DNA from 2 places in the Synechococcus sp. CBW1004 genome. Region 1 is predicted to be linked to the other one. Evidence: predicted binding sites of a transcription regulator. Region 1 holds the regulator's gene; the other holds the start of a gene.
What was found. Region 1 encodes HrcA, which represses chaperone genes, less so after heat shock. Its sites were predicted from a motif close to TTAGCACTCNNNNNNNNNGAGTGCTAA; they were not measured.
Positions count from the first base shown of each region.

Region 2: a site for HrcA is predicted at 12,192-12,218, ahead of groES (co-chaperone GroES). Genes of this name have one in related genera too.

Region 1 covers NZ_CP060397.1:2,071,052-2,086,215, reverse strand. Annotated here, with positions in the region: gene H8F25_RS17720 (DUF3352 domain-containing protein) at 1-971, opposite strand, end outside; gene H8F25_RS09955 (rhodanese-like domain-containing protein) at 1,017-1,391, shown strand; gene H8F25_RS09950 (heat-inducible transcriptional repressor HrcA) at 1,614-2,639, shown strand; gene H8F25_RS09945 (20S proteasome subunit A/B) at 2,653-3,468, shown strand; gene trpB (tryptophan synthase subunit beta) at 3,580-4,854, opposite strand; gene H8F25_RS09935 (hypothetical protein) at 4,916-5,389, opposite strand; gene H8F25_RS09930 (iron uptake porin) at 5,284-7,134, opposite strand; gene H8F25_RS09925 (methyltransferase) at 7,385-8,392, shown strand; partial or broken gene H8F25_RS18155 (hypothetical protein) at 8,389-8,448, shown strand; gene H8F25_RS09920 (translation initiation factor) at 8,554-8,889, shown strand; gene H8F25_RS09915 (SDR family oxidoreductase) at 8,957-9,622, opposite strand; gene H8F25_RS09910 (ChaN family lipoprotein) at 9,904-11,382, shown strand; gene cysC (adenylyl-sulfate kinase) at 11,379-12,041, shown strand; gene H8F25_RS09900 (hypothetical protein) at 12,137-13,243, shown strand; gene H8F25_RS09895 (AI-2E family transporter) at 13,312-14,391, opposite strand; gene H8F25_RS09890 (nucleotidyltransferase domain-containing protein) at 14,584-14,979, opposite strand; gene H8F25_RS09885 (HEPN domain-containing protein) at 14,879-15,164, opposite strand, start outside.
Region 2 covers NZ_CP060397.1:2,226,906-2,242,069, reverse strand. Annotated here, with positions in the region: gene ileS (isoleucine--tRNA ligase) at 1-2,153, opposite strand, end outside; gene H8F25_RS10645 (Ycf66 family protein) at 2,368-3,213, opposite strand; partial or broken gene H8F25_RS10640 (IS5 family transposase) at 3,454-4,613, opposite strand; tRNA gene H8F25_RS10635 (tRNA-Leu) at 4,715-4,796, shown strand; gene crtR (beta-carotene hydroxylase) at 5,087-6,079, shown strand; gene gatC (Asp-tRNA(Asn)/Glu-tRNA(Gln) amidotransferase subunit GatC) at 6,284-6,577, opposite strand; gene H8F25_RS10620 (creatininase family protein) at 6,782-7,585, opposite strand; gene H8F25_RS10615 (DUF6679 family protein) at 7,653-7,949, shown strand; gene H8F25_RS10610 (hypothetical protein) at 8,193-8,330, opposite strand; gene H8F25_RS10605 (rhomboid family intramembrane serine protease) at 8,622-9,791, opposite strand; gene atpC (ATP synthase F1 subunit epsilon) at 10,029-10,436, opposite strand; gene atpD (F0F1 ATP synthase subunit beta) at 10,464-11,930, opposite strand; gene groES (co-chaperone GroES) at 12,317-12,628, shown strand; gene groL (chaperonin GroEL) at 12,831-14,465, shown strand; gene rdgB (RdgB/HAM1 family non-canonical purine NTP pyrophosphatase) at 14,629-15,164, opposite strand, start outside.

The DNA of each region.
Region 1 (15,164 bases):
ACGACAACGAGGTCTCCTTCCCCCGACGGCGAGGGTTCCGCAGGCCGCTTGGAGCCACTGACGGCGTCGGCGGAGTCCTGCGGATCGGGCAGCACCGCCGCCAGGGCAGCCGTGCGGGGCAGGCCACGGGCCGCGGCCACGGCCTGGGACAGGTCCATGGGCCTGGCCACCGCATCGGCAGGCAGGGGCGCAGGCCATCCAAGCCAGGTCTGCAGGGCCTCCGGGGCGGCCACCGCCAGGGCAGCACCGCTGGCGAAGGAGGCGAGCCCCTGGCGCAGCAGCGGCTGGCCGGCCTGATTCAGACCCGGAATCTGGGAGACATCGAGGGCCCGCTCCAGCAGATTGCGGCCGGAGGCGATCAGCACCAGATCGTCATCCACCAGGGCCGTGGCCAGGGGCTCGGATCGGCTGCCGAGCAGGGCACCACGGCCGCTGATCAACCCCATGCCGCGGTAGCGGCTCACCTGCAGGTCGGTGCCGGCCAGGCTGCGGGTCTGCCAGAACCGCTGCAGGAAACGCCGGGCACCGTCGTCATCACGACTCGCCAGGGCCAGCAGCCACCCCCGCGACGGCTGCTCGGGAGCCCCACCGGTGGCGGCCACCACCGGATCCTCGAACAGGGCCATGGCGATCTCTCCGCCGAGCCAGCCGGCCAGCTCATCCTGGTAATCGAGGCCGGCGGCAGCGAAGGCGCCGTCGCGCAGACGGGCGATCGCCTCTCCCGCGGGGCGGCGCTGGCGGGCCGGAGCCACGGCGCGGGCGTAGTCGACCGGCCGCTGGCCATCGCTGAACAGATACAGGCTGAAGGAGGCCGAGGCCGGCACGAACCGGGCCGACCGCGGCATCGCCAGACGGTGGTGCGCCAGCTGCAGGGGACCGCGCTGCCACACCAGCCACCAGCCCCCGATCCCGAGGCCGGACAGCAGCAGCAGCGCCGACAGCACCACCGCCGCGAAGGCGCGGCCCTTCATGCACGCACAGCAGGATGGCTCCATCCTGCCGTTCCCCTGCCCCCCATGGCCCCTGCCGCGCCGGCGCCCACTCCCCTCCCGATCACCGCCGCCGATCTGGCCGGGCGCCTGGTCGAGGGCGACGTGGAAGGGAGCGGCATCCAGCTGATCGATGTGCGCGAGGACGAGGAGCTGGCCATCGCCCGCCTGCCGCTGCCGGTGCTGCACCTGCCCCTGAGCCGCTCGGCCGAATGGATGGAGCGGCTCGACACGCTGCTGGACGCCTCACGGCCGGTGGCGGTGTTCTGCCACGCCGGTGTGCGCAGCTGGCATTTCGGCTGCTGGCTGATGCAGCAGAAGGGCTTTCCCCAGGTGTGGAACCTGCAGGGCGGCATCGATGCGTGGAGCGTCGAGGTGGACCGCTCGGTGCCGCGCTACTGACGGCGCAGGCGACTGCGAAGCGGCGCTGGCATTCCGGCGCCCCCCCCGGGCGGACAGACAGCCGGCCAGTCCTGCGGATGAGTCCTGCGGTTGGCGCGACCCGCAATACCCTCGCCGGCACGGCGATGCGCCACGGAGCCACAACGGTTGGTGCCGCCGTTCTCCGGGCCCGCGGCGACCTCCCTACGATCCACGCACCTCTTCGCCTCGCTACTCCTCGGCTTGGATCCCCTGCCGCGCCGCCAACAGGACGTCCTGCGTGCCACAGTGCGCCACTACGTCGACACGGTGGAGCCGGTGGGAAGCCGCACGCTGGTGCGTCGCTTCGGCCTCACCGCCAGCCCGGCCACGGTGCGCTCGGCGATGGGAGCCCTCGAGCAGCGCGGCCTGCTCACCCAGCCCCACACCTCCGCCGGCCGCATCCCCAGCCAGCAGGGCTATCGCCTCTATGTCGATCAGCTGCTGCCGGAGCCCGGCTCCGCCGCCCGCCAGCTGGAGCGGGAGCTGGCTGGCATCAGCCTGCAGTGGGCCGCCCTCGACGACCTCCTGCGCCACCTGGCCCGACGCCTCTCGGACCTCACCGGCCTCCTCAGCCTGATCAGCCGGCCCCAGCGGCAGCGACCCCAGCTTCAGGCCCTGCGCCTGGTGCCCAGCCGCGACCGCTTGCTGGTGTTCCTGGTGCAGGGACCGGCGCTGACCAGCAGCCTCAACCTGCGCCTGCCGCTGGAGGCCGAGGCCAACCTGGCGATCCTGGAGCGCTGGGCCAACGACAGCCTGCGCCAGGGCGGCGGACACATCGCCTGGGAGCGGCTGCCGGAGGAGCTGCGCACCGGCGGGGCCGTGCTGCGCCAGGGCCTGGAGGATCTGGAGCGGCGCGGTGGCGCCGAACCGGAGGGTGTGGTGGCGGCCGGCCTGGGGGGCCTGCTGGCCCAGCCGGAGTTCAGTCGCACGGCGGCGCTGCTGCCCCTGGTGCAGCTCGTGGAACATCGCCCCGAGCAGGTGCTGGGCCCCCTGGCCTCCGCCTCGGAGCTGCCTCCCCCGCTGGAGACTCCGGCGGACCACATCTGGATCGGCAGCGAGCATCCCCATGCCGCGCTGGCGGCCTGTGCCGTGGTCCAGGCTCCCTATCGGACCAGTGATGGCGACCTGGGACATGTGGCCCTGGTGGGACCGATGCGCATGGCCTACGCCACCGCCGGCGCGGCGGTGCGCTCCGTGGCGGCGATTCTGCAGCGGCTGCTGGGCTGAGGGAGCAGACGCCATGACCTACTGCGTTGCCTTCCTGCTGGAGAAGGGCCTGGTGTTCGCCTCCGATTCGCGCACCAACGCCGGGGTGGATTACATCTCCACCTACAGCAAGATGCATGTGTTCCAGCCGGCGCCCGATCGGCTGTTCGTGCTGATGGCGGCCGGCAATCTGGGAACCACCCAGGCGGTGCTCAACCGCATCCGCCGCGACCTGGCCGCAGCGGCGGTGGACGACGGCACAACTGAGCAGGGCGCGAGCGAGCGGGGAACGGCAGCCACGACCAACGAAGGGACACCGAAACGGCCCGATCTGCGCAGCGCCCGCTACCTGTTCGAGGTGGCGGATTACATCGGCCACCTCAGCGTGGCGGTGCAGCGACAGTTCGCCACCTCGCTGCGGGAGGCCGGCGCCACCGGTGAGGCCAGCTTCATCCTCGGCGGTCAGATCGCCGGAGAGCCCCACGGCCTCTACCTGATCTATCCCCAGGGCAATGCCGTGATGGCCACGGCGGAGACACCCTTTCTGCAGATCGGCGAGAGCAAATACGGCAAGCCACCGCTCGACTACGTCGGCCATCCAGGCCTGTCGCTGGAGGATGGGGCACGCCTCTGCCTGGTGTCGCAGATCATCACGCGCCGCTCCAATCTCACCGTGGGGCCGCCCTTCGAGATCGCCCTGGTGCCTGCCGGTGACCTGCGCGTGTCGCGCCGGATGAAGCTGGACAAGGATGCCCCCGAGGTGATCCGGGCCATGGAAGTGTGGGCCACGACGATGCGGGAAAGCGTGCAGCGCCTGCCGCGTTTCAGCTGGGAGCAGGATCCCCTCTGAAGAGCCGGATCCGTCACAGCTCGGCGCCCCGGGAGCGGGGGACGGTTCTGGCTCCAGGCCAGCCCTCGACGGCCCCTCGGAGATCGGGAGGTCCCGCGGTCAGAAGAGGCCTCAGCCCCCGAGTCGATCTCCCAGCCGGTCGGCCACGGTGTTGACGTCCTTGTCGCCGCGACCCGAGAGATTGACCACCACCTCGGTGCCGGGGGCGAGGGTGGGGCAGAGCTTCTCCAGCCAGGCGAAGGCATGGGCCGTCTCGAGGGCAGGAATGATGCCCTCCAGCCGACATATCAGCTGCAGAGCGTCGAGGGCCTCGTCGTCGGTGACGGCGGCATATTCAGCGCGGCCGATGCCCTTGAGATAGCTGTGCTCCGGGCCCACACCGGGGTAATCGAGACCGGCGCTGATGGAATGGGCCTCCATCACCTGGCCCTCGCCGTCCTGCAGCAGCAGACTCATGGCGCCATGGAGCACACCGACACGCCCCTCGGTGATCGTGGCGGCATGGCGGCCGCTGGCCACGCCCTCACCGGCCGCCTCGACGCCGATCAGCCGCACCGAGGTGTCCTGCACGAACGGATGGAACAGGCCCATGGCGTTGGAGCCGCCACCGACACAGGCGACCAGCACATCCGGCAGGCGCCCGAAGGCCTGCTGGCACTGCTGCCTGGCCTCCTCACCGATGACGGCGTGGAAGTCGCGCACCAGCATCGGGTAGGGGTGCGGACCGGCCACCGAACCGAGGATGTAATGGGTGGACTCGACGTTGGTCACCCAGTCGCGGATCGCCTCGCTGGTGGCGTCCTTGAGGGTGGCGGTGCCGGCGGTGACCGGCTGCACCGTGGCCCCCAGCAGGCGCATGCGGAACACGTTCAGCGCCTGACGGCGCATGTCCTCGGCGCCCATGTAGATGACGCACTCCAGCCCGAAGCGGGCGCAGACGGTGGCGGTCGCGACCCCATGCTGTCCGGCGCCGGTCTCGGCGATGATCCGCTTCTTGCCCATGCGCAGGGCCAGCAGCGCCTGGCCGAGGGCGTTGTTGATCTTGTGGGCGCCGGTGTGATTCAGGTCTTCGCGCTTCAGCCAGATGCGCGGACCGCCCTCGGCGCGGCGGTAGTGCTCGCTGAGCCGTTCGGCCTCGTACAGCGGGCTGGGCCGGCCGACGTAATCGCGCAGCAGATGGTTGAGGCGCGTGGTGAAGGCGGGATCGGCCCAGGCCTCCGCCGCGGCGGCCTCCAGTTCCGCCAGGGCCGGCATCAGGGTTTCGGGCACGTACTGGCCGCCGAAGATGCCGAAGCGCCCCAGAGCGTCAGGGCGTGCCGCGGGTGCCAGACCGGCGGGATCGGGGGCGGAGCCGGACGAGGCGAGCGGAGGAACGGTGCTGGTCACGGCGCGGTCCGGCGGCGGCTGATGAGCTCACACAGTAGGCAGGAGGCCTGGGCGGAGCGGCTCAGTCCGTGACGACATCCGTCTGCAGCAGCCAGGTGCCCACATAGGTGGGCTCGGGACGCTCCGGCGTGAGACCGAACAGGCGCAGCGGATGAAACCCCTGCTGGAGGGGATTGCGCAGCAGCAGCTCCAGGCCGTAGGCCCCGTCGGGCTCCAGCTGCTGCTGCGGCCGCAGCAGCAGCTGTTCGCGACGCACCTCGACGACCAGGGGCAGCCGCTCGAGGCAGCGGACCGTGCCGCGCCGGCCGGGGGTTTCGATGCGGCAGAGGCGCAGCTGCCGTGACAGGACCAGGGCGTCGAGCGTGGGCGGCGGCAGCAGCAGCAGCTCCCCGTAGGCGCGCGGCAGATCATGGGGACGGATCAGCAGCATCACCTGACTGCGGGCCAGCACCTCGCGGCTGCTCTGCCGCAGCGGCAGCAGCTCCAGCCGCTGTCCATCCCCCCAGGCGCGCAGGCGCTCGGCGGCGGACGACACCCTGGCCGGAGCCGCCGCCGCGCCACCGGCCAGCAGCAGAACAGCGAGTGCCACAGGGATGGCACGACGGCGCCCTGGCAGAAGGCGTGGCGTGAACGGGCGGGGCATGGCGTTTCAGAAGCGGAAGCGCAGCTTGAGCACGGCCCCGAAGGCCGAGAAGGTGGCGCCCTGTCCCGGGGCAGGGGGGTGGTGTCCCAGGCGGTGCCGGCGGCCGTGAGCTGACCACGGGGACGGGGCAGCCAGAAGACGCCCGGGGTGATCGTCAACCAGTCCGTCGGCTGGAGGCGATACCAGAGCTCCATCTGCAGCGAACGGTCGGCCGCCCCCTGCTGGCCCTCGGCATTGCGGTAGCGACTGACGGACACCGGGCTGCCGATGGCGAAGGCCAGCTCGCTGCCAGAGACCAGCACGTCGTACCAGTTGAGCCCCACCATCCACGACTGGCTCTCGGCGAGCTGCGGTGGCCTCCGTCCACCCACCGTCCCATCCTCGCCGCTGTAGACCGCGCGATTGAAGCCGGCGCCCAGCGTCAGGGCGGGGAACCAGCCGCTGCGCAGGGGCACCCAGAAGCCGGTGAGGGCGAACGCATGCACATGGCCGCCGAGACCGGGCTGGCTGCTGGGCCAGGTCTCTGCCGCCAGCGGTGTGAGGCCGGCCCGGTCGAGGGCTCCGGCCTGGTTGAGGGTGTAGATCGCCGCCGCGGCCCAGCTGCCGGCCTGGTAACCCAGCTGCAGACTGCTCGCCCCGCGCGAGCCGGCGCTGAACAGACCGCCCTCGGCGGGGTCACCGCTGGCGGGAGCACCGGCCACCGTGACGGCGCTCACCACCCAGCCGACCCCGGCATCGGCATCGGTGCGCTGGGTCCAGTAGAAGCCCAGGCCGGCACCCTTGACATCGCTGTAGGCGCCGGGCGCCCCGCCCTTGCTGAACAGCGACAGCAGGATCTCGTTGTCGTCGAAGGCCGCCGGCCAGATGGCGATCATGTCCTTCTGGTTGACGCGGCTGCCCAGCGTCACCCGCCAGTTCGGGCCCAGCGGCCGCTGGTAGAAGAACTTGTCGAGCTGGAGCAGGTCGTTGCGGCAGGCCTCCGGCCTCGACGCGGAGCAGCCGGGCGACAGGCCACTCAGACGCAGGGTCGGCGCCAGGTCGGCGCGGAAGGCGGAAAAGCCGCCGTTGCCGCTGCGCAGACGCAGGCGGAGCAGGTCCTGGCCGTCGAAGCTGGTGGTGAAGCTGAAGCGGACGTCGGTGTTGAAGACAAAGGCGTCGCGCAGCGGCTGCCCGCCGTAGCTGTTGGCGGCGCGGTTGATCTGATTGCCGCCGTACCCCACCCCGCCGAGCCACCAGCGCACATCGCCGCGCAGGCTGGTGATGGGCGAGAAACGGGTGGCGTCCAGCTCCGCCAGCCGCGCCTCCAGGCCATCGACACGACCCTGCAGGCGGGCCAGCTCCGGGGCGAACTCCCACTGCAGGCGCCGAAGCGGCTCCGTGGCCACCAGCTCCGGGTTCGCCAGGCAGGCCTGCAGCAGCAGCGCCGCCTCATCGCGGTTGATCGATACACCGGCATCCAGCAGGTCGCGCAGCGCGGACCCGGTGCATCCCCCCGTCCGGATCAGCTCGCGCAGGGCCTGGTGGGGCCACTCCTGCGGGCTCAGCTCCGCCGCTGCCGGCAGACCCCGGACCGCTCGCTCCACCGGGGCCGGCGCAGCAGCCGGCGCCGAGAATGCCGCCTCCGGGCCGGGGGTCACGCCGGCGTGGGAAGCGGGCACAGGCAGGGCCTGCGCCGACAGCAGGGTGGCCGCCAGCGACAGCGCAGCAAACCGCGCACCAGGCCGAAGGTCAGACACTGCCGAGGAACATCGGGGCGCCGGCGGCCGGCGGACACAGGGGCCGCCTCGCAGCGGGCCCGGATGGCGCCGACGATAGGCAGGTGCTCCGGCGGGCTGACAGAGCGTGGTGGCGACGCTAGAGCGGGCCATCCCCGCAGCAGCCCCCGCCATGCCCCCCGAACTCAGCCCCGGCGAGCAGCTGATGGCGATGGCCAGCGGCGCCTGGGTGACACAGATGATCCACGTGGCCGCCGAGCTGGGTCTGGCGGACCAGCTGGTCGGCGGCGAGCGGGACTGCGAGGCGCTGGCGCTGGCCTGCGGCGCCGAGGCCGACACGCTGTTCCGGCTGCTGCGGGGCCTGGCCAGCCTGGGCATCTTCGAGGAGACGGCCCCGCGCCGCTTCGCCCTGACGCCACTGGCAGAGCTGCTGCGCAGCGATCACCCCCAGTCGCTGCGGCAGTTCGCACGGATGCTCGGCGAGGAGCACTACCTCAGCTGGGCCGATCTGCTTCGCAGCGTGCGCACTGGGGAGAACGCCTTCCAGCATCGCTACGGCTGCTCGGTGTTCGCCTGGTATCAGCAGAACCCGGAGCGCGGCGCCATCTTCGACGGGGCGATGACGGACTTCTCGCGCCAGGAGACCGAGGCGCTGCTGGCGGCCTTCGACTTCAGCGGCATCCGCCGGCTGGTGGATGTGGGCGGCGGCCGCGGAGCGCTGCTGCAGCGGGTGCTGCGGGCCACACCCGGGCTGCAGGGCACCCTGTTCGATCAGCCGGAGGTGGTGGCGCCGGTGGCGCCGCCTGCCGAGCTGAGCGACCGGCTGCGTGTCGAGGGCGGCGACTTCTTCCGCTCGGTGCCCTCAGGTGCCGATGCCTATCTGCTCAAGCACATCATTCACGACTGGGGTGATGACGCCTGCCGCACGATCCTCGGCCACATCCGCGCCGCGATGGATCCCGCCGGTCGGGTGCTGATCGTCGAGCAGGTGATCCCTCCCGGCAATGGCCCGTTCCCCGGCAAGTTGCTGGATCTGAACATGCTCGTGATGAGCGAAGGCGGGCGCGAGCGCACCCCCGGGGAGTACGCCCAGCTGCTGGAGAGCGCCGGGCTCCGGCTCAGCCGCATCGTGCCCACCGCGTCGGCGGTGAGCGTGGTGGAGGCGGTGAGGGCGGATTGAAGCTCGCTCAGCAGCAGGGCCTGAGCGTCTACGACGCCACGTCTCTGGCGCTGGCCCAGCGGCATGGGGCCGTGCTGCTGACCGCGGATGAACGCCTGGTGGCGGCCGCGCGGCGCAGTGGCTGCGGCCCTCCAGAATCCCCTGAGCAGCAGTCGGGGTGGATGGCCAAGAAAGGAGGCTGGCAGGAGTTCAGCGGCCTCAGCAATGCCGCCGCCCAGCAGCGGCCGACCACCGCTGGACCAGGCACTCCGAAGGCACAGCAGCGGGTGCGGGTGCAGCGCACCAAGGCGGGCAAGGGCGGCAAGCTGGTGACGGCGATCACGGGACTGGAAGCCCCGGAGACTGAGCTCAAGGGCCTGCTCAAGCAGCTCAAGGCGGCGGCCGGCACCGGCGGCACCCTCAAGGACGGAGTGATCGAGCTGCAGGGCGACCAGGTGGCCGCGGCCCTGGCGGCGCTGGAGCAGGCGGGCTACCGGCCGAAACAGGCGGGCGGCTGAACCCCGGCGGCGCCCTGCCAGAGCCTGCGATCGCGCTCCAGCGGCGGGGGACTGGCGACCGCCCGCCTCACCACGGCAGCAGCTCCCCATTGGCGTGCCAGAAGCTGCCCGACGTCTCGAGGCTCAGGCCATCGATGCGCTCCACCAGGCCGGCGGCCGCCTGGGCCGGGCTGATGCCCTGGGGGTTGAAGTTCACCATGCGGGTGCTGACCAGGCCCGGATGCAGGATCGCCACGGCGATGCCGCGGGGCCGCAGGTCGACGGCCAGGGAGCGGCCTGCCATGTTCAGCGCAACCTTCGACATGCGGTAGCCATAGGACCCGCCGGAGGTGTTGTCGTCGATCGAGCCCATGCGGCTGGTGATCAGCGCCAGCTTCGAGCCGGAGGCCAGGCAGGGCAGCAGGGCGCGGGCCAGCAGCAGCGGCGCCAGGGCATTCACCTCGAACTGACGACGGATGCTGTCTGGATCGAGATCCTCGAGGCGGCCCGACTCCAGGATGCCGGCGTTGAGGATGGCCCCCGCGAGGGTCAGGCCTGCCAGCCGGCCCGCCAGCGCCTCGATCGACTCCGGGCTGCTGAGTTCGATGCCGCTCTCCACCCGCACGCCGAGGGCGTCCAGCTCCGGCGAGCTGCTGCGGCAGACGGCGATCACGGCATCGCCGCGAGCGCTGATCCGGCGGCAGAGCTCGAGGCCGATGCCGCGGTTGGCACCGGTGATCAGCCAGGGAGCCATGGCGAACGGGAAACGGGACCAGGGACCGCGAGTCTGGCCTGGGGGAGCTGCGAACGGCGGCAACCGTCGCAGGAGGTGCCAGCGCAGCGGCCCGATCCGGAGCCGGCTGATCCGTGGCGGCCCGCCCCCGACAGGAGGCTGCCATGGAGCTGAGTCCGGACGGCGGGGCACTCCCTAATCTGCGGCCTTGTCCGTCGCTCGGAGTCTTCGCTGCGATGGCCATCGCCCAACCTCCCCAAGGGCTGAGCGACTGGAGACGGATCACCGCAAGGATCACTGCGATGAGGGCAGCTGTCCCTTTCGCCGCTCCTCTCCACCGCGCTGCTGTGTCGCGGGCAGGGTCGGCGCGGCGACAGCTGCGAGGCCTCACCCTGGCGATGCTGCTCTTGGCGGCCGCTCAGGCCAGGCCCGGCTGGGCTGGATCCGCCGCCAGTGCAGCGCGGCCCCTGTCCGGAGAGGGGGCCGACGCCAGCGCGCTGTCCGCCCGCTGCGCCGCGGCCCAGGGCGCCATCGAGGCCCAGGTCTCCCGCCTGCGGTCCGCCCTGCCAGGGCTCGACGCCCTGCTGCTCGGCGAGATCCACACCAGCCGCGCCGACCACGCCTGGCAGCTCGCCACCCTGGAGGCCGTCCGTCAGCGCCGCCTGCGGCTGAGCCTGGGGCTGGAGATGGTGCCGGCCGCCCGTCAGGCGGTCCTGGATCGCTACAGCGCCGGCAAGATCAACGAGGAGGCATTCCTCAACCAGGTGGGCTGGCAGGAGGTCTGGGGCCATGATCCCGATCTCTACCTGCCCCTGCTGCGCTGGGCCCGCCAGCAGGGCGTGCCTCTGCTCGCGCTCAACGCCGAACCGGAGCTGGTGAAGCGGGTGCGGCGCCAGGGACTGGCGGCCATCCCAGGCGCGGAGCGTGAAGGGATCGGCACGCCGGTGAGTGCCGGGCCGGCCTACCGGAAGCGCCTGGAAATGGCCTGGCGGGGACATCGGGTCTTCACCGCCCCCCAGCCACCCCATGGCACCCCCGGGATCCCCGGCCTCCCAACGCCAGTGGCTCAGCCAGGCGCAACCGACAGAGCGACCTCCGCTGGCGCCCGCCCCCCGGCCTCGAACGGCCCCAGTGGTGCGACCAGGGCCACCGGCGTGGCTGATGCCTCCCTGAGCGCCGCCGAGGCCAGTGACCTGCAGCGCTTCCTCGACAGCCAGCTGCTGCGCGACCGGGCGATGGCCGAGCGGATCGGGGCCGCCCATCATCGAGATCCCGGCCGGCTGGTGGTCGCCCTGATCGGCCGCGGCCATCTGGAGGACGGCGATGGGGTGCCTCGCCAGCTCGCGGATCTGGGCCTGGAGCGGCAGCTCAGCCTCACCCGGGTGCCCCTGCCCGACGGCTGCGGCCCACCGCCGACACGGGCCCGGCTGGGCGCCTACCTGGAGAGCGCCAACGGCTCGGTGTGGGTGCGGCGGGTGGCAGTGGGATCGGCAGCGGCAGCGGCCGGCCTCCGCCCCGGCGATCGCATCCTTGAATGCAATGGCACGGCGGTGGACCACGCCGGCCAGGTGATCCGCGGCGTGCGCCTGCAGCCCGATGGCGTGCCGCTGAGGCTGACGATCGAACGGGAGGGCCGGCGCCTGCAGCTGCAGCTGGACCTGCCCACCAGCACGGAATCAAGGCAGGCCAGCAGGGACAATGGCAATCGGAGTGGCGACAGGAGCCGCCCCGTGCCCCGGCCCTTCAGCCGGCCTCACCCTCTCGCCCTGAGCCCGCCATGACCGCCAGCCCCACCGGTTCCCCCTATGGCGCCATGACCAGCCAGGGGGCCGCCACCAACATCGTCTGGCACCACTCCACCGTGACGCGGGCGGCGCGGGCGCACCAGCGCGGCCACCGCAGCGCCATCCTCTGGTTCACGGGCCTCAGCGGCGCCGGCAAGAGCACCCTGGCGAACGCCGTCAACTCCGCCCTGTTCGAGCAGGGGCTGGCCTGCTACGTGCTCGACGGCGACAACGTGCGCCACGGCCTCTGCAGCGATCTGGGCTTTTCCGACGCCGATCGCGAGGAGAACATCCGCCGCATCGGCGAAGTGGCCAAGCTGTTCCTCGATGCCGGCGTCGTGGTGCTCACTGCCTTCGTGTCGCCCTTCCGCAGCGACCGCGACCGGGCCCGGGCCCTGGTGGAAGCCGGCGACTTCATCGAGATCCACTGCGCCGCCGATCTAGGCGTGTGCGAACAACGCGACACCAAGGGGCTCTACGCCAAGGCGCGCGCCGGTGAGATCAAGGAGTTCACCGGCATCTCCAGCCCCTACGAGGAACCCGAGAACCCCGAGCTGCGCATCGACACCGGTGCGCAGGACCTGGAAGCCTGCGTCGCCCTGGTGCTGGCCTATCTGCAGAGCAAGGGGGTGATCCCGGAACCAGGCGAGGCCTGAGGCCGCGAAGCCACGGGTCGCCTGCGTGGCGTGAAGCCGACACCGACCTCGCCCGACCGCTCTGCGGTCAGCCCTCTTGACCTCATCAAACTTCCATGCACTTCCCCTGCCGTCTGCCTGTCCTGGCTCTGAGTGCCGCCGTGCTGTGGGGAGCCAGCTCCCTGCCCCCAGCGGCCTTGGCCCGTGGTGGCGGCCACGTTGGCGGCGGTGGGGGGCACTGGGATGGGGGCGGGGGTGGTGGCGGTGCCTATCGGTTCCGAGCTCCCGAGCCCGCTGCAGCGCCCGTCGAGCGGGCAGCCCCCATTGAGCCTCAAGCTCCTGCACCCCAGTCCGCTTCAGTCGAGCGAGCAGTTCCCCAGGAACGCCCAGCCCCAGCCACCGAGCCCGACGACCGACGCAGCTGGACGGACCAAGTCGCCGACCGCGATCTGCACGAGGGCTACCGCGGCAGCCATCCCCTCTACGGCCCCGGCAGCCGCAGCCCATGGACGGGTCACAACATCTCGCAGGCCCAGTTCCAGCGCTTCAACAGGAACGGCTGGAACAACAACGGGAACAACCGCTGGAACGACGGTCGCAACCAGCCCTGGAACAATCCTGCCAACAACTTCTACAACCGCAACGTCGGCGGCTGGAACAACATCTGGGCCAACGGCGGCTACTGGGGCAGCCGTCCCTGGGGATACGGCTGGTACAGCTGGAATCCAGGCACCTGGAGCTGGTGGGGATCCGCCTCTCCCGGCTGGGGGCTCACGGCCCTGGCCGGTGCCGCGGTGATCACGGACCTTGTGAACGACGCCACCAGTCAGCAGTCGACGGTGATCGACGTGCCGGACAGCGACTATGAGCTGAATTACGCCACCGTCGATTCGGTCGGCAGCAGCGGCGCCGATTTCAGCTATGCCGTCGCCGACAGTCCGCCGGTCAAGGGTGCGGCCAATTGCCAGGAGGGCCTGCTCGATGGGCAGGTGCCGAGCACCCCGGCCCAGGCCCAGCTGCTGAATGCGGCCTGCCAGGTGGCCTACGGGCCCGACCCGAAGGGCACGCCGCTCCCCGAAGCCCTGGCCGGCGAGCTTCCCGGATGGCTGCGCGATCTGCTGGTGCTGGCCCTAGGCGGCGGCCTGGCGACGGCGGGCTGGCAGATGCTGGCCAGGCGCAGGGGCACCCGTGCCGCCGCCCTTGAGAGCACCATGCGCCGGTGACATCCGGCTGATCCGCACTCGGCATGGAGCCTTCCCTGCTGGCCCTGGGGAGGAGGGTGGGACTCGCTTCAGCCGCCTGCCTGAGCCAGCTCCCCCGCCCGCAACCGCTGCGCCCAGGCATCGAGAAAGGTCTTGCCGCAGCTGGCCACCGGCACCGCCAGCAGCAAGCCCAGCAATTCGCCCAGCCCGAGCAGGCTGCCCAGGCGGGCGCCGATGGGGAGGCTGATCAACAACCAGGCCGGCTGCAGGCCGACGATGCTGCCCATCAGGCGCGGCTGGATCACCTGATCCACCACCTGACCGACGCTGATCGCAGCCACCAGGACCTCCAGGCCCTGACGCGGATCCTGCAGGGCGAGCAGCAGGCTCACCAGCACGATCGTCAGGGCACTGGCATAGGGAATCAGGGTGGTGAAGCCGATCGTCACGGCGAACAGCACCCCATAGGGAATGCCCAGCAGGGTGAACACCACCATCTGCAGACCGCTGAGGATCAGCGCCAGCAGCACCTGCCCACCGAAGTAACCGCGGAAGGTGCGATAGAGGGTGGTGGTCACCAGGGTGCGCACGCCCGGGGGCAACCAGGCGGCCAGACCGGCGGCGATGCGCTCCCCCCCGAGCAGCAGGAACACCGTCAGCACCAGCACGATCACGGTGTTGACCGTCAGGCCGACCGTGGCCCCCAGCAGACTGAGCAGCTGTTGGCTGAGCTGGCTGGCCAGGCGGCTGGTGCGGCTGATCAGTTCGCTGCTCAGATCGCCGAACTCCGACGGCAGGCCCTTGCCCTGGGCCCAGGTCTGCAGATCGGTGAGCAGTGTCTCCCCCTGGGCCAGCCAGCCCGGCAGGGCGGTGATCAGATCATCCAGCTGGCTGATCAGGCGCGGCACCAGCCACAGCGCCGCCAGCACCACCGCGCCGAAGCCCAGACCGAGCACCAGGAGCAGGGCCAGCGGTCTGGGCAGGCGACGGCCCACCAGCCAGCGCGTCGGGATGTCGAGCAGAAAGGCCAGCAACGCCGCCGTCAGGAACAACGCCGGGAACGGCGCCAGCGGCAGCAGCAGCTGGCGCAGCACCCAGAGGTTGAGCACCAGCAGCGGCAGGGCCAGGCTGAAACGCAGCCAGGGGGGCAGCACCAACCGCTCGAGCATGGAGACGGGCCGCGCTGCGGGCGGCGGTGAGACGGGCTTGAAGCTGAATGTAGAGGGAGCGGCGAGGGAGGACGGAATGCCCCTGCTCCGTGTTGGGGGATCCCTTCAGGATGAAGCGGAGCAGCAGCTCAGAGGACTGGGGCAGCTCAGCCAGAGCCGGCCGCAGCGCTGTGGCCGGCTCTCTCAGGCCGATTACCTCCGCAAGATGGCCGGCGATGAGGAGGGATGAGGGGGATGGCCCGCCAGCCAGCGCGCGTCGCGGCCGAGGACCTCGGCCAGCCGGGGATTCCAGCTGGGCAGGGTCTGCCATTCCTCGCGGCTGTAGACGAGCAGATCGCAGGCCAGCGGCAGCGCGCCGGTGTCCCAGCGGCGCAGGCGCTCCCAGATCGGCAGGGCGCAGGACTCAAGGATCAACACCAGATCCAGATCGCTGCCCACACCGGCATCACCGCGGCCGTAGGAGCCGAACACACCAACAGCCAGCAGATCAGGGTTCTGTTGCTGTTGCGTCGTCGCCCAACGGGTCGCCTGATCGATCACTTGATCGAAGCTGGGCCAACGCAGCACCGACCCAGCGGAGGATGGCATCGGCATGGAGGAGAGCCTGCTCACTCTGCAGTCTGCCGAAATGTTCGCCCGGCGTGCCCTCCGGGTAGCTGTCCGGGTAGCGGGTGGGGATGTAGAAACCATCCAGCAGCCGCAGCCGGTCTTCCAGACCCACTGGCGGCGCAGGCGTCCAGACCTGTGTGGGCAAAGTTGACCATAGACGGCTG
Region 2 (15,164 bases), 160 kb from region 1:
GAGGCCGTGCGCTGCAGCATCCAGCGATCCAGCAGCGGCAGCTCGGCCACGGGCACCGCATCGCGGGAGGGATCAAAGTCATGCAGGTTGCCGAGCAGATAGCGGGCTGTGTTGCGCACCTTGCGATACACGTCCGCCAGCTGTTTGACAATGCCAGGGCCGAGCGGAACATCGGCGGAATAATCCACCGAGCTCACCCATAAGCGCAGCACATCCGCGCCGTAGGCCGGCTCCTGCTTTTCGTTCTTTCCACCCTCCACCAGCACGGCCGGATCGACCACATTGCCGAGTGATTTACTCATCTTTCGCCCCTTCTCATCGAGGGTGAAGCCGTGGGTGAGCACGGTTCGGTAGGGCGCGGTGCCGTTCACGGCCACCGAAGTCAACAGGCTGCTCTGGAACCAGCCGCGGTGCTGATCGCTGCCTTCGAGGTAGAGATCGGCGGGATAGCACAGTGGCGTCGTCCCATCCCCGGAACCGGTCGCGCCGTCGAGGCCACCAAGCACCCCGGCCCAGGAGGATCCCGAGTCGAACCAGACATCCATCGTGTCGGTGCCCTTGCGCCAGAGATGGGCCTCGTCGGTGTGGGAGGGCGGCAGCAGCTCGGCCTCCTCCTTCTCCCACCAGACATCGGAGCCGTGCTCAGCGATCAGGGCCTGGATATGGGCCAGGCTTCCCTCGTTCAGCAGCACTTCACCGGTCTCGCGGTGATAAAAGACAGGGATCGGCACCCCCCAGGTGCGCTGGCGTGAAATGCACCAGTCGCCGCGGTCGCGCACCATCGCCTCGATGCGGTTGCGGCCGCTCTCCGGCAGCCAGGTCACCCGGTCGATCGCCTCGAGGGCCTGCTGACGGAAGCCCTCCACCGAGGCGAACCACTGCTCGGTGGCGCGGAAGATGGTGGGTTTCTTGGTGCGCCAGTCGTAGGGATAACGGTGTGCGTAACTCTCCTGAGCCAGCAGCGCGCCGGCATCACGCAGGGCGGTGATGATCACCGCATTGGCATCCTTGAGCACGTTGAGGCCCGCAAAAGGGCCGGCCTCATCGGTGAGATTGCCGGCTTCATCCACCGGGCAGAGCACCGGCAGGCCGTATTGGCGACCGGTGTTGAAGTCATCGACGCCATGGCCCGGAGCCGTATGCACCAGACCCGTGCCCGATTCGGTGGTGATGTAGTCGCCGCCGATCACCACCGGGCTGGTGCGCTCCAGCAGCGGATGGCGGTAGCTGAGGCCCTCCAGCTCGGCACCCCTGAGGGTGAGCAGCGGCTGCAACGGCCGCTCCAGCTTCGCCTGCAGCGTCTCGACCAGCTCCTGGGCCACGACCAGGTAGCGCGGGGAACTGCCGGCACTGCTGCCATCGAGGCAGATGCAGTAATCGAGTGCCCCGTTCACCGACACCGCCAGATTGGCGGGCAGGGTCCAGGGGGTGGTGGTCCAGATCGCCACGAACAGCTGCTCGCGTCGGCCGGCGATGGGGCCGCTGATGCCCACGGCCTCCAGCCGGGCCGCCAGGCCATCAGGCAGCTCCACCACAGGGAAGGCGACGTACACGCTCGGAGAGGTGTGGCCCTCGGGATACTCCAGCTCGGCCTCAGCCAGAGCCGTGCGCGAGCTGGGGCTCCAGTGCACGGGCTTGAGGCCCCGGTAGATGTGTCCGGCCAGAACCATGCGACCGAAGACGCCGATCTGGGCCGCCTCGTAGTCCTTGTTGAGGGTGAGATAGGGGGCGTCCCAGTCGGCCCAGATGCCCCAGCGGCGGAACCCCCGGCGCTGCAGCTCCACCTGTTCGAGCGCGTAGGCATGGGCGCGGCGACGCAGATCCAGCGGGGTGAGCGAACGACGCTCGTCCTGACTGAGCCCCTGCAGCACCTTCAGCTCGATCGGCAGGCCGTGGCAGTCCCAGCCGGGCACGAAACGCGCCCGCCGGCCGCGCATCAGCGCGTGCTTGTTGATGACGTCCTTGAGAATCTTGTTGAGTGCGTGGCCCACATGCAGGGCCCCGTTGGCGTAGGGCGGCCCGTCGTGGAGCGTGAAAGGCTCGCCGGGCTGTCCATCGGGGGCACGGTTCTCACGGCTGAGACGCTCGTAGAGACGCTGGCCGGCCCAGAAGGACTGCAGTTCAGGTTCACGTTGGCGAGCATTGGCCCGCATCGCGAAGGGGGTCTGGAGCAGGTTGAGGGTGTGCTTGTAGGCCGAGCCGCCAGCAGCCTGGGGAGAGGAGGAACGATCTGAGGCGTTTCTGGCGGTCACGGCGCCTCACGAGGCTGCAGCCTGAGATTATCCCGCTTCGCCCCGCCCCCCTGGGCCGCACGCCTGGGTGAGCGGCATCCGCGCCGTCCATGGCGCGGATGCCGCCACGGGAGGATCAGGCGTCCTGCTCAGAGATCGAGGCCGGGGCAGACGGCTCCACCGGTGCACCGGCTGCCGGCGGCGGGTCCTCCGCCTGGGGAGCGGCAGCGAGCAGGGCGTCGATGCCGCCGAAATCGGCGACGATCCGAATGCCTGGATCCGCCCGGGGGGTGGCTGCGGTCCGGTTCTGGGAGATCCGCTCTCCACCCGATGTGGGGGTGATCGCCTCGGAGGCGCCGCTCGGCTCGTCGGTGGCCGTCGACGCGGCCGTAGCGGGAATCGCAGGCACGGAGTCGGTTCCGGGAGGAGGCGGCATCGGCTCATCGCCCTCCGCTCCGGCCACCGCCGGTGCCGCGGAGCCTGACGGGGCCTCCTCGCTGGACTCCCCGTCGGAAGCAGTCACTGGCGCTGCGGGGGCGGGTTGCCCCGGGGGCTCAGAACGCACCCAGCGCTTGCCATGGGAGCGGCTCTGGCGTCGCTCCGCCACCCAGGCGGAGACGACGGCCGCCCGAGAGACCGATGACTGCACCAGACTCGCCACCACGGCGGCCAGCTGGTTGAAACTGCGACTCCAACGCTCGCTGGAGCCCAGGGCCAACCGCTCCTCGTCGCTGAGGGCACGCCAGCGGCCCTGGGCCACCTCACCCCCCAGACGGCCCACCAGAAGCCCGCCGCAGAGCACGGCCAGCATCGGCGCTCCTGTGAGCCTCTCGGCGCTGGTCACCAGCACCAGACCCAGCAACAGCACCACCGCACCCCAGGCGGAGTCGCGGGGACGGCTCAGCTCGGTGACGAGCAGGGGAAGCAGCAGCAGGGACAACCCCAGCACCAGGGCCAGGAAACCCGCAAGGGTGGCGAGCATGGCGAGGCCGCAGAAGGCCCCATTCTGCGGAGCAGCGCACCTGCCAGCAGCCCGATCCCCCCTAAGAGTTTGCGGAAAAACCGTCAGAAACGCCGCGTTCCTCCCTCGCGTGATCTGATTACGCGCTGTTCGGGCTGGATTCGTTGATTCAGCGGTTCAGAACGCCAGATTTCAGGCGTTTTGCCCCGTTGGGGCTTCCTGGAAGCCGCCTCGTTGGCACACCTCTGGGCAACCACCTGTTCATGCCGCCGCCATCGCCGGTTTGAGCAGGTTGCCCAGCCGGATCAGGTTGTAGGCGATCACGTGCAGGCCAAACACTGCACCCACCTTTTCGGTGCCGCGCAGCTTGAACTGACGCAGACCGCCCCACTGCTTGATCCAGCCAAACACCTTCTCGATGCCGCGGCGGGCATTGATCGACTTGCCGTAGCCCTCATGGCGAGTGGTGCGGCCATCAATGGCGGAACCACCAGAGCGAGCAGTGTTCTGAGCCACGTGAGGTGTGACTCCGATGCGGCGCATCTCTGCGACAAAGCCCCTGGTGTCGTAGTTCTTGTCGGCACCGATCGTTTTCTGGTGGGCACCGGGACGATCTGCCGCCATCACCTTGGCGGCATCCCGCTCTCCGGTGCCCGTCGCTTGCGTGACGCGACAGTCGACGATCAGGGCATGGCGGTTGTCCATGAGCACGTGCCCCCGGTAGCTGGGCAACGCCGGATGGGCCTTGGATTTGCGGCACAGCAAGGCATCCGGATCGACGCCGGAGCGATGGGTCTTGTTGCTGAGCTTGATGCCGCGGAAATCCCCTTTCGCGCGCTTCCTGCCGGGCTTTGGAGCACCAAAGCCCTCGCCAGGGCCCGATGGCGGCGGCGGCGGATCGTCCTGCCCATCAATTCGCTCCAGCGAGGCATGGGACGCCCAGGCCTGCAGCAGGGTGCCATCCACCGAGAAGTGCTCATCGCTGAGCAGCGGCCTGACCTCCGGCGCACCCATCAACTTCTCCAGGAAGCGCCCCATCACCTCCTCGTTGAGCAGCCGCTCGCGGTTCTTGGTGAACGTTGTCGGATGCCAGATCGGATCATCCGGGCTGAGACCCACGTAGCCGCAGGCCCGGCGAAGCCGTAGCAGCGAAAGAGCAGGTTGTAGTGGAGCTGCTCCAGCAAAAGACGCTCCGAGCGGATGCCATAGAACGCCTGCAGCAACGAGGCCAGAAGCAGCTGCTCGGGCGGCACCGATGGCCGGCCTTCTGAGGCGTACAGCGCGCAGAAGGTGGGATTGAGTCGATCAAGGGCCTGATCGGCCAGCTTGCGGATCCGCCGCAGCGGATGACTGGCCGGAATCCGATCCTCGACCGAGACGTAGGAGAACAGCGAGCCGGTGCGCTCCTGTCGACCTCGCATCACAGGGTGGGCGGTTGCCCCATTTTCGCAGGGATGGGCGGGTTTTTCAGCGAACTCCTAAAGTCGGCAGGCGCAGCCGGCGGGTGATCGCACGGCTCCATGCCCATCTGGCGGAATCGGTAGACGCGCTGGGTTTAGGTTCCAGTGGCTGCGGCTGTGGGGGTTCAAGTCCCCCGATGGGCATCGGCTAGGCATCACGAACGCCATGGCGCACCCACAGCGCTGCCACGGCGCAGAGGAGTGCGCTGCCGTGGCGGCATGTCCGCCCTTGGCGCGCTGCAGCGACCGGAGGGTGGCTGGCCCGGCGCCGCACCCCGGCCGAAGGCTCAGCCGACGCCGGCGGCCGGGCATTCCGGTGAGCGAAGAGCACCACCTCCACCGTTCACGGGTGCTGGCTTCGTAGTCTGGCCAGTCCAATGGAGCTCCGGCTGGCCTGGCGGGTGATGACGACAGCGCAGATTCACTCCCCAGCGATGGCCGCTCCCCGCCCGGCCGCCTCGATCCAGAGCGTGCCGCGCGAGTATCTGGACCCACCGGATCCGATCAATCCCACTGTGGGGTTGTTTGTCGGTGGTTATCTGCTGGCGGCACTGACCATCTGGGGCTGGTTCGTGGGGCAGTGGCCGCTGCCGGTGCTGCTGATCCTCGGCTTCCTCGCACTCCATCTGGAAGGCACCGTCATCCATGACGCCTGCCACAACGCCGCCCACCCCAGCCGCTTCTGGAATGCCTTCATGGGGCATGGCGCAGCGATGCTGCTGGGCTTCAGCTTTCCGGTGTTCACACGGGTGCATCTGCAGCACCACGCCCATGTGAATGATCCCAAGAACGATCCCGATCACATCGTCAGCACCTTCGGGCCGCTCTGGCTGATCGCGCCGCGCTTCTTCTATCATGAAATCTTTTTCTTCCGCCGTCGTCTGTGGCGTCGCTACGAGCTGCTGGAGTGGGGCATCGCCCGCGGCATCTTCGTGGCAATCGTGCTGGCAGCAATCAAGTTCGATTTCCTCCCCTTCATCTTCAACTGCTGGTTCGCCCCGGCCCTGATGGTTGGCGTCACCCTGGGCCTGTTCTTCGATTATCTGCCGCACCGGCCGTTCCAGTCGCGCAACCGCTGGCATAACGCGCGCGTCTATCCAGGGCGTCTGATGAACTGGTTGATCATGGGCCAGAACTATCATCTGATTCATCACCTCTGGCCCTCGATTCCCTGGTTTGAGTACAAGCCCACCTATGAGGCCACCCGTCACATCCTCGACGCCAAGGGATCACCTCAGCGGCTCGGCATGTTCGAGAGCCGCGTCGATCTGTTCAATTTCCTCTACGACATCTTTCTCGGGGTCCGCAGCCACAAGCGCCGTCGCAGTCGCCTGCGCCCGCTCGCCGGTCTGATGCCTACCCGCCATGCCCGCCGCCGGGTTCTGGAGGTGCTGCATCGCACCGCCGTGTCTCCACCGGCCCGCTGACCCATCCCGAGCGCGTGCTGTGACCAAGCCTCAGGCTTCGGCACGCATGCGCTCTCACCTGGAGTCCGGGCCCATGGCGCTTCTGGCAGCGGCCTGACAGCAGCCCATCACGACCGGAAGCCGGGATCGCGAAGGGCCGCCACAGACAACGCCGGGTGCTCCCTGTCATCTTTTCCAGGCCTGTGCGCCACCGGGCAGCGCAGCTCAATCGCCGAGGATCTTCGGCACCCGGAAGAAATCTCCCTCGCGCTGGGGAGCAAGATCCAGCAGTTCCTCTCGCACCGGTGTGGGCTCCACCCGATCCTCTCGGGTGACATTCACCACTTCCACGGCACGGGTCGTGGGCGGCACACCCTCGGTGTCCACCTGCTGCAGATGGGCCACATAGTCGAGGATCCGCTCCAGCTGGCCGGTGTAGGTGGCGATCCGCTCCTCCGGCAGGTCCAACCGCGCCAGCTGCGCCACCTTGCGCACATCGTCGGCGGTGATGCGTGTCATCAGGATCGGCTTGCACTGAGGCGAGACTACGGTCCGGCGACGGCGGCTGGGCGCCATGGGCAGGGCCCTCCGCCCGGCAGACCCAGGGACAGGGCCCGGGACATCTCTCCCATGGCTCAGGCAAGTCCTTCAGGCGCCATCCGCAGGCGTCGTCCAGGGTGAACGGAACACCGGTCACCCCGGCCGGCCCACCTCCTCAGCACCTCATTCCGCCAGGAAGCGCTCCAGATCGGTCGCCAGCGCCGTGGCGGCCAGATCGAGGAAGCGCTCGCCATGATCGGGCTGCGCCAGGAAGGGATCGGAGCCCATGCGGCCATCCGGATGGCGGCGGCGGAAATCGTCGGGGCCGTGGATTGGCCCGGCCGGCGCAGGCTCGTCCAGGGGTCGGTGCTTGGCCAGCAGGGTGGGCTCGAGGTGCAGGGTCAGGGCGATCTCGCTGGGGGTGGCGTGGTGGCCCTCCCGGTCGCCGTACAGGCTGCGGGCCTCCTGCATGACCGGGCCGGCCATGAACCAGTTGGCCAGCTGACAGCGCAGCCGCTCGGCCACCGGCAGCCCGCGGGCGGCAGCGGTGCCATGGGCCTGGGCGAAGGCAGCGCGGGCGGTGGCGATGTTGCCGCCGTGGCCGTTGATCACGAAGATCCGCTCGAAGCCGTGACGCGCCAGCGACAGCACCACGTCATGCAGCACCGCCAGCAGGGTGGAGGGCTGCAGGCTGACCGTGCCTGCAAAACCCAGGTGGTGTTCAGCCATGCCGAAGTTCTGGGCGGGGGTCACCAGCACACCGGTGCGGCGCCCCACCTCCAGGGCCACCGCCTCGGCGGTGAGGGCGTCGGTGCCGATGGCGCCGGTGGGGCCGTGCTGCTCGGTGGAACCCAGCGGCACGATCACGCCGCGACAGCGCTCGAGGTAGGCCTCCACCTCGGGCCAGCTGCGCAGCTGCAGCCGAATCGCCGCCAGGTCGGCGACAGGGCCGGGCAGACCAGCCTCAGAACGAGCGGTGGAGGGCATTTCGGTCATCGCGGACACGGCTGGGCCTGGGATTCTGCGTAGGATCGACCCTATTCGCGGCGTTCCGATGCTGCAGCGCAAGCTTGATCGCTTCCTTCAGGAGCAGCGTCCGGTCTGGATCTATCTGCGCGACCAGCAGTGCTGGATCGAAGACGCGCTGATCGTCGAGATCCTCGGCGATCTCGTCACCCTGCGCCATGAGGACGACGACGACGAGGAGCGCTCCAGCTGGGAGCTGAGCGTGCGGCTCGAGTCGATCGGGGCCGTGAGCACCCGCCTCGCCAGCGTGAACCGCAGCGCAGCCAGCGAGGACATCGCCACCACCGGCGACTGCCCGGAGGCCGAGCGGCTGGGCAGCCCCTGAGGCCCGGCCTCAGGGTCCGCCATCCCGGCCGGCGTCCAGGGCACGCCAACGTCGCGGTTCCGGGTCTCGGCGCCCCGCGGTCAGGTGCCTGTCAGATGCCCCTTCGGATCCGAGGGCGAGTGCACTCCCGCACCTGAGGCACCCCAGCGAAGGGTCCACTCAGAGCATGTGCCGACCAGCCCTGGAGGTGCTGCTGTCGAAACCCCACTGCAGGGGCATGGAGGGATTGCCGAGGTCTGAGCGTCAGTGGGCCGTGCCGTTGCCGTCGTAGTCGTCAGTGTCGTAGTAGCCGCCCTTGGTGCCGAAGAACAGGGTGGCCAGCACGAACAGGGCACTGAGCCCCAGCAGGATCGAGCCCAGGGTGAAGGTGTTGCTGTCCATCGGGTCCAGAGAAGCGAGCGGGAGCCGGCAGCGGGCCGAGCGGCACCCTGCCGGATCGACTGCAGTCTGGCGTCTGCGGGCCTTGGAGCGCTGAATGGCGACAAACCGGCACGCACGGCAGGCGAGCAGCCAGCCACCCCCTCGCTCGGAACAGGTGCAGGGCTTCGGCAGCCATCCCAGACAAGGCAGAGACTGTCGCTCGACGTCCGGACGCGGGTGTCGCAGCGAGCTGGAGGCTCCGCAACGGCGGCGGCGGAGCGCAAACCTGCACCGCTGCCTCCCGGGCGGTGGTCAGCCCGCTGCCGTGCCGCGCAGCAGGGGTTCCGCCCACTCCTGCAGTCGGGTCAGCAGGGCCCACAGCAGACCCCAGCAGGTGCCCCACCACCAGGTGGAGCAGAACAGGCGCCGCCGCGGCGGCGCCATCTCGTCGGGATGCTGCCTGGGCAGCACCCAGGCCAGCTGAATGACGCCGTACACCACAAACAGCACCCAGACCGGCACCGTCAGCACGCCGAACGGGAAGCTGACGGGTCGCCACTGCAGCAGGCTCACCCCCGTGGCCAGGGCGATCAGGGCCGCGACAGCTCCGGTGGCACCATCCCAGCAGGCATACCGCAACCAGCGGCGCGCCAGCAGCACCGCCGGCAGCATCGTCGCCAGGCTCGTGAGCAGGTAGCGCAGCAGCAGCTGGCCCAGCGGCAGAGGCGTATCCCCGAGCAGGATCAACAGCATCAGCCCATTGAGCAGGGCCTCCCCCTGGCGGTGATGCACCCAGGGAGCGGTGATCCAGCGCCACACCCGATGGGGATCGCTGCTGTCCGCCAGGGTGAGCGGGGCGTCGCGCCGCAGCCGGGCGAGGGGACGGACCAGCAGCAGCTGCAGCACCGCGAGCACCAGCAGCAGCAGCAGCCCACTGCTCCAGGAGCGCGGCAGCAGGCGGCCGAGTTCGCCCCCCAGCCAGAGGAACACCAGGGCATTGGCGAAGCCGAGGGCCAATCCCGGGGCGATCGGCTGCAGATCCGCAGGCAGGTCACGGAACCGCTGACCCCACGGCTGGGTGGAGCCACGACGCGGACGCCGCCGTGGCGCTCCTGCCGGCTGCGCCGCTGGCGGCGTCCGGAGGGGCGTGGCGCCATCGGATGAAGATCGGCGACCCACCGGCAGGCCCGTGGCCGCTTCAAGCAGATCCAGCAGCTCGCCCAGTACGGCGGGGGCGTAGGTGGCCTGCAGATCCTGAACGAGGGTTTCGAGCAGGCTGCGGCGTGCCACCGGCGAGGTCTCCTGCAGCAGCGTCAACAGCAGGGGCTGCAACGCCAGATCACGCACGGGACCGCGCAGACGGGGATCGCTGCCGAGGGCATCGAGCAGCACACCCTCGATCCGTCGCGCCTGAAGCGGTTCACGGTCACCCCCGGCCAGCCAGGCATGCAGCTGGGCTCCGATCTCCCTCCCCTTCCCCATCGACCCGCTCGTGCCGCACGAGCCTAAAGGGAGGCCGCGAAGCCCCATCGCTGGCCCCACCGGCGTCGGCTGGGCCCCCTGATGCTGGAGGAACGGGACGGAGGGGCCAGGTCTTCCGGCCGCTGGCCGAGCTGATCAGCGGCTCTCACGGCTCAGACAAAAGCCCCCCTGAAGAGGGGGGCTGATGAGACGGCTCCACCACCGGAGGGGAGCAGCGACAGGGGGGTGGTGTTGTGCTCAGCTGCCGCGGCTGGCTGCGAGACGCGCACGGGCACGGGCGAGGGCCTGCTGGGCCTTCACCTTCTCAGTGCTCGAGGCCTGTCCTTCGAAGGCATCGGCGGCATGCTGGGCAGCCTCCAGTTCCTTCTCAGCAGAAGCGGCGTCGATGCGGCTGCCGAGTTCGGCGGCGTTGACGAGCACCGTGACCTGATTGGCCTCCACCTCGGCGAAACCGCCCATCAGGGCGATCGACTGCCAGGAGGAACCCTGACGAAGGCGCAGCACACCACTGTCAAGGGCGGTGAGCATCGAAACGTGACCGGTGAGGATGCCCACCTGGCCGGTGGTACTGGGAAGGATCACTTCGTCAGCGTTGTCGTCAAAGACGCTCTGGTCAGGAGCCAGAACGCGAAGAGTGAGTGTCATGGGGAGAAGCTCCGAAAGGGATGGGGATCAACCCTTGGCTTCCGCCTGGATCTTGGCCGCCTTGGCCTTCACCTCATCGATGTTGCCGACCAGATAGAAGGCGGCCTCCGGCAGATCATCGAGCTCACCGGCGAGGATCATGTTGAAGCCCTTGATGGTGTCCTCGAGCTTCACGTACTTGCCAGGCATGCCGGTGAAGATCTCAGCCACGAAGAAGGGCTGGGACAGGAACTTCTCGATCTTGCGGGCCCGGTCAACGGTGCGGCGATCCTCCTCGGAGAGTTCATCAAGGCCAAGGATGGCGATGATGTCCTGCAGCTCCTTGTAGCGCTGCAGGGTGGACTGCACAGCACGGGCGGTGCGGTAGTGCTCGTCGCCCACCACTGCCGGCTGCAGCATGGTGCTGGTGGAATCAAGGGGATCCACGGCGGGGTAGATGCCCTTGGAGGCCAGACCGCGACTGAGCACGGTGGTGGCGTCGAGGTGGGCGAAGGTGGTGGCGGGAGCCGGGTCGGTGAGGTCGTCCGCAGGCACGTAAACGGCCTGGATCGACGTGATCGAACCCTCGAGGGTGGAGGTGATGCGCTCCTGCAGCTCACCCACGTCGGTGCCCAGGGTGGGCTGGTAGCCCACAGCCGAAGGCATCCGACCCAGCAGCGCCGAAACCTCGGAGCCGGCCTGCACGAAGCGGAAGATGTTGTCGATGAACAGCAGCACGTCCTGCTTGTTCACATCACGGAAGTGCTCGGCCATGGTCAGCGCCGACAGACCAACGCGCATACGGGCGCCGGGGGGCTCGTTCATCTGGCCATAGCAGAGGGCCACCTTCGACTTGGAGAGGTCGTCGGCGTTGATCACACCGGACTCCTTGAACTCCTCGTAGAGGTCATTGCCCTCGCGGGTGCGCTCACCCACGCCACCGAACACGGACACACCGCCGTGTTCCTTGGCGATGTTGTTGATCAGCTCCTGAATCAGCACGGTCTTGCCGACGCCGGCGCCCCCGAACAGGCCGACCTTGCCGCCCTGGCGGTAAGGAGCCAGCAGGTCGATCACCTTGATGCCGGTCTCGAACACCTTGGGCTTGGTCTCCAGCTCGGTGAGCTTGGGAGCCTCACGGTGGATCGGGGCAGTGAGGGTGGTGTTGACGGGACCCTGCTCGTCGACGGGCTCACCCAGCACGTTGAAGATGCGACCCAGGGTGGCCTCACCCACGGGCACGGAGATGGGAGCGCCGGTGTCGAGGGCGGTCATGCCGCGCACAAGGCCGTCGGTGCTGCTCATCGAGACGGCGCGCACCCGGTGATCGCCCAGCAGCTGCTGAACCTCGGCGGTCAGGGCGACGTCCTGCCCGGCGGCGTTCTTGCCGGTGATGCGCAGAGCGTTGTAGATGCGGGGCAGCTTTCCGGCCGGGAACTCCACGTCGAGCACCGGGCCGATGACCTGCTTGACGATTCCTTGTGTGCCGGTCGCGGCGGGAGCAGCAGCTGCCATAGGAGAAGGAGGTGGCGGTGAGAGCCAGCGGGAGGGAATTCCCGCCTGAAGCCGGGCAACCTTACCACTCCCGCGGCCGGAGGAGCCCCGCCGCTACACCCGACCCGCCGCCGTGGCAACCCCCAGCGTCACCAGCACTCACGAAAGCTGACGCAGAGACCCGACGGCCCACCCCGGACACCCCCCGGACAACCCACGGACGGCCCCGGCAGGCCCGGTTCGGTCACCCGAACTGGCGCACAGGGCGGACAGGCTCATAAGTTGGCACTCGAAGCACGTGAGTGCCAGATCGCTCCGCCAGCCGCCATTCGGCGCTGCGCCGCCCGGCCGGGTCGGAGCCTCCCTGAGCGCACGTGTATCTTCCGCGACCAACCCATTCCTCATCCATGGCTGCTGTCTCCCTCAGCGTCTCCACGGTCAAACCGCTCGGAGATCGCATCTTTATCAAGGTGTCCGAATCCGAGGAAAAAACCGCCGGCGGCATCCTGCTGCCCGACACCGCCAAGGAAAAGCCCCAGGTCGGTGAAGTTGTGCAGGTCGGCCCCGGCAAGCGCAACGAAGACGGCTCCCGTCAGGCTCCCGAAGTGAGCGTGGGCGACAAGGTGCTCTACAGCAAGTACGCCGGCACCGACATCAAGCTCGGCACCGATGAGTACGTGCTCCTCTCCGAGAAGGACATCCTCGCCGTCGTCAACTGAGCACCGCTCAGCGTGGGCCTCTGAGCTGAGAGGCCTTGGTGGCACTGGCCGCTGAACCTCTCCAGAACACCTCAGCTGAGCTCCGGGCCCGCTGTCAGCCCATGTCTCAGGACTGCACCTTCGGCCCGGCCCATCGCACTCCCCAGGAAGTCCCATCCCGGCTTCCGTCTTCCATCCCACCCCTTTTCTTTCCGCCAATCCCATGGCCAAGCGCATCATTTACAACGAGCAGGCTCGCCGTGCGCTCGAAAAAGGCATCGACATCCTCGCCGAGTCGGTGGCCGTCACCCTCGGTCCCAAGGGCCGCAACGTGGTGCTCGAGAAGAAGTTCGGTGCTCCCCAGATCGTCAACGATGGTGTGACCATCGCCAAGGAGATCGAACTCGAGGACCACATCGAGAACACCGGCGTCGCCCTGATCCGTCAGGCCGCCTCCAAGACCAACGACGCCGCCGGTGACGGCACCACCACCGCCACCGTCCTGGCCCACGCCATGGTCAAGGCCGGCCTGCGCAACGTGGCCGCCGGCGCCAATGCCATCAGCCTCAAGCGTGGCATCGACAAGGCCTCCGAATTCCTGGTCAAGAAGATCGAGGAACACGCCAAGCCGATCAGCGACAGCAACGCCATCGCCCAGGTGGGCACCATCTCCGCCGGCAACGACGAAGAGGTGGGTCGCATGATCGCCGACGCCATGGACAAGGTCGGCAAGGAAGGCGTGATCTCCCTCGAGGAGGGCAAGTCGATGACCACCGAACTGGAGGTCACCGAAGGCATGCGCTTCGACAAGGGCTACATCTCCCCCTACTTCGCCACCGACACCGAGCGGATGGAGGCGGTGCTCGAGGATCCCTACATCTTGATCACCGACAAGAAGATCGGCCTGGTGCAGGACCTGGTGCCCGTTCTCGAGCAGATCGCCCGCACCGGCAAGCCCCTGCTGATCATTGCCGAGGACATCGAGAAGGAAGCCCTCGCCACCCTGGTGGTCAACCGCCTGCGCGGCGTCCTGAACGTGGCCGCCGTCAAGGCTCCCGGCTTCGGTGACCGCCGCAAGGCCATGCTCGAGGACATCGCCGTTCTCACCAACGGTCAGCTGATCACCGAGGACGCCGGCCTCAAGCTGGAGAACGCCAAGCTGGAGATGCTGGGCACGGCCCGCCGCATCACCATCAACAAGGACACCACCACCATCGTCGCCGAGGGCAACGAGGCTGCGGTGAAGGCCCGCTGCGAGCAGATCCGCAAGCAGATGGACGAGACCGACTCCTCCTATGACAAGGAGAAGCTGCAGGAGCGTCTGGCCAAGCTCAGCGGTGGTGTGGCCGTGGTCAAGGTGGGCGCTGCCACCGAGACCGAGATGAAAGACAAGAAGCTGCGCCTCGAGGACGCCATCAACGCCACCAAGGCGGCTGTCGAGGAGGGCATCGTCCCCGGCGGCGGCACCACCCTGGCCCACCTGGCTCCCGCCCTCGAGGAGTGGGCCACAGCCAACCTCTCCGGCGAGGAGCTGATCGGCGCCCAGATCGTGGCCTCCGCCCTCACCGCTCCCCTCAAGCGCATCGCTGAGAATGCCGGCGCCAACGGCGCCGTCGTGGCCGAGCACGTCAAGGGCAAGCCCTTCAACGAGGGCTACAACGCCGCCACCGGCGAGTACGTCGACATGCTGGCCGCCGGCATCGTCGATCCCGCCAAGGTGACCCGCTCCGGCCTGCAGAACGCCGCCTCGATCGCCGGCATGGTGCTCACCACCGAGTGCATCGTGGCCGATCTGCCCGAGAAGAAGGAAGCCGCTCCCGCCGGTGGCGGCGGCATGGGTGGCGACTTCGACTACTGATCCCAACCCGGGATCACAGTCAACGCACAACCCTGCCGGTTGTCAGCAAGCGCCCCCTCGGGGGCGCTTTTTTTTGGGAAGGCAAGCACCCCTGCATTGGAGCATCGCCAGAATCCACGGCCTCCCGGCTCTAGCCACCGAGCCTGCGTTCAGGGCAAGACCTTCAGATCGCCGCCATCGCGGCCTCGCCCTCCAGGAGCTGCCGCAGCCGCGGCTCGAGCAAGGCGAAGGCACGGCCGCGGTGACCGATGGAGGCCTTGGTGGCCTTGTCCATCTCGGCGAAGCTCAGGCCCAGTTCCGGCACGAAGAACACCGGGTCGTAGCCGAAGCCGCCCTCCCCGCGGGGGGCCTCCAGGATCTCGCCGGGGCAAGTGCCCTCCACCTCCAGGCGGATCCTGCCGCTGGGATCGGCCACCGCCAGGGCGGCGGTGAAGTGGGCGGTGCGGTCGGGCGGCAGACCAGCGCTGGCACGGCGACCATCGGCTGCGGCCAGTTCCCGCAGCAGGCGCGCGATCCGCGCCGTGTCGCTGTCCGCGTAGCGGGCCGACTGCACGCCGGGGGCCCCCTCCAGGGCCGTGACGCTCAGTCCCGAGTCATCCGCCAGGGCCCAGCAGCCGCTGGCGCGAGCCACGGCCGTGGCCTTGAGGCGTGCATTCTCGGCGAAGGAGGTGCCTGTCTCCTCCACCTCCAGCCCCTCAG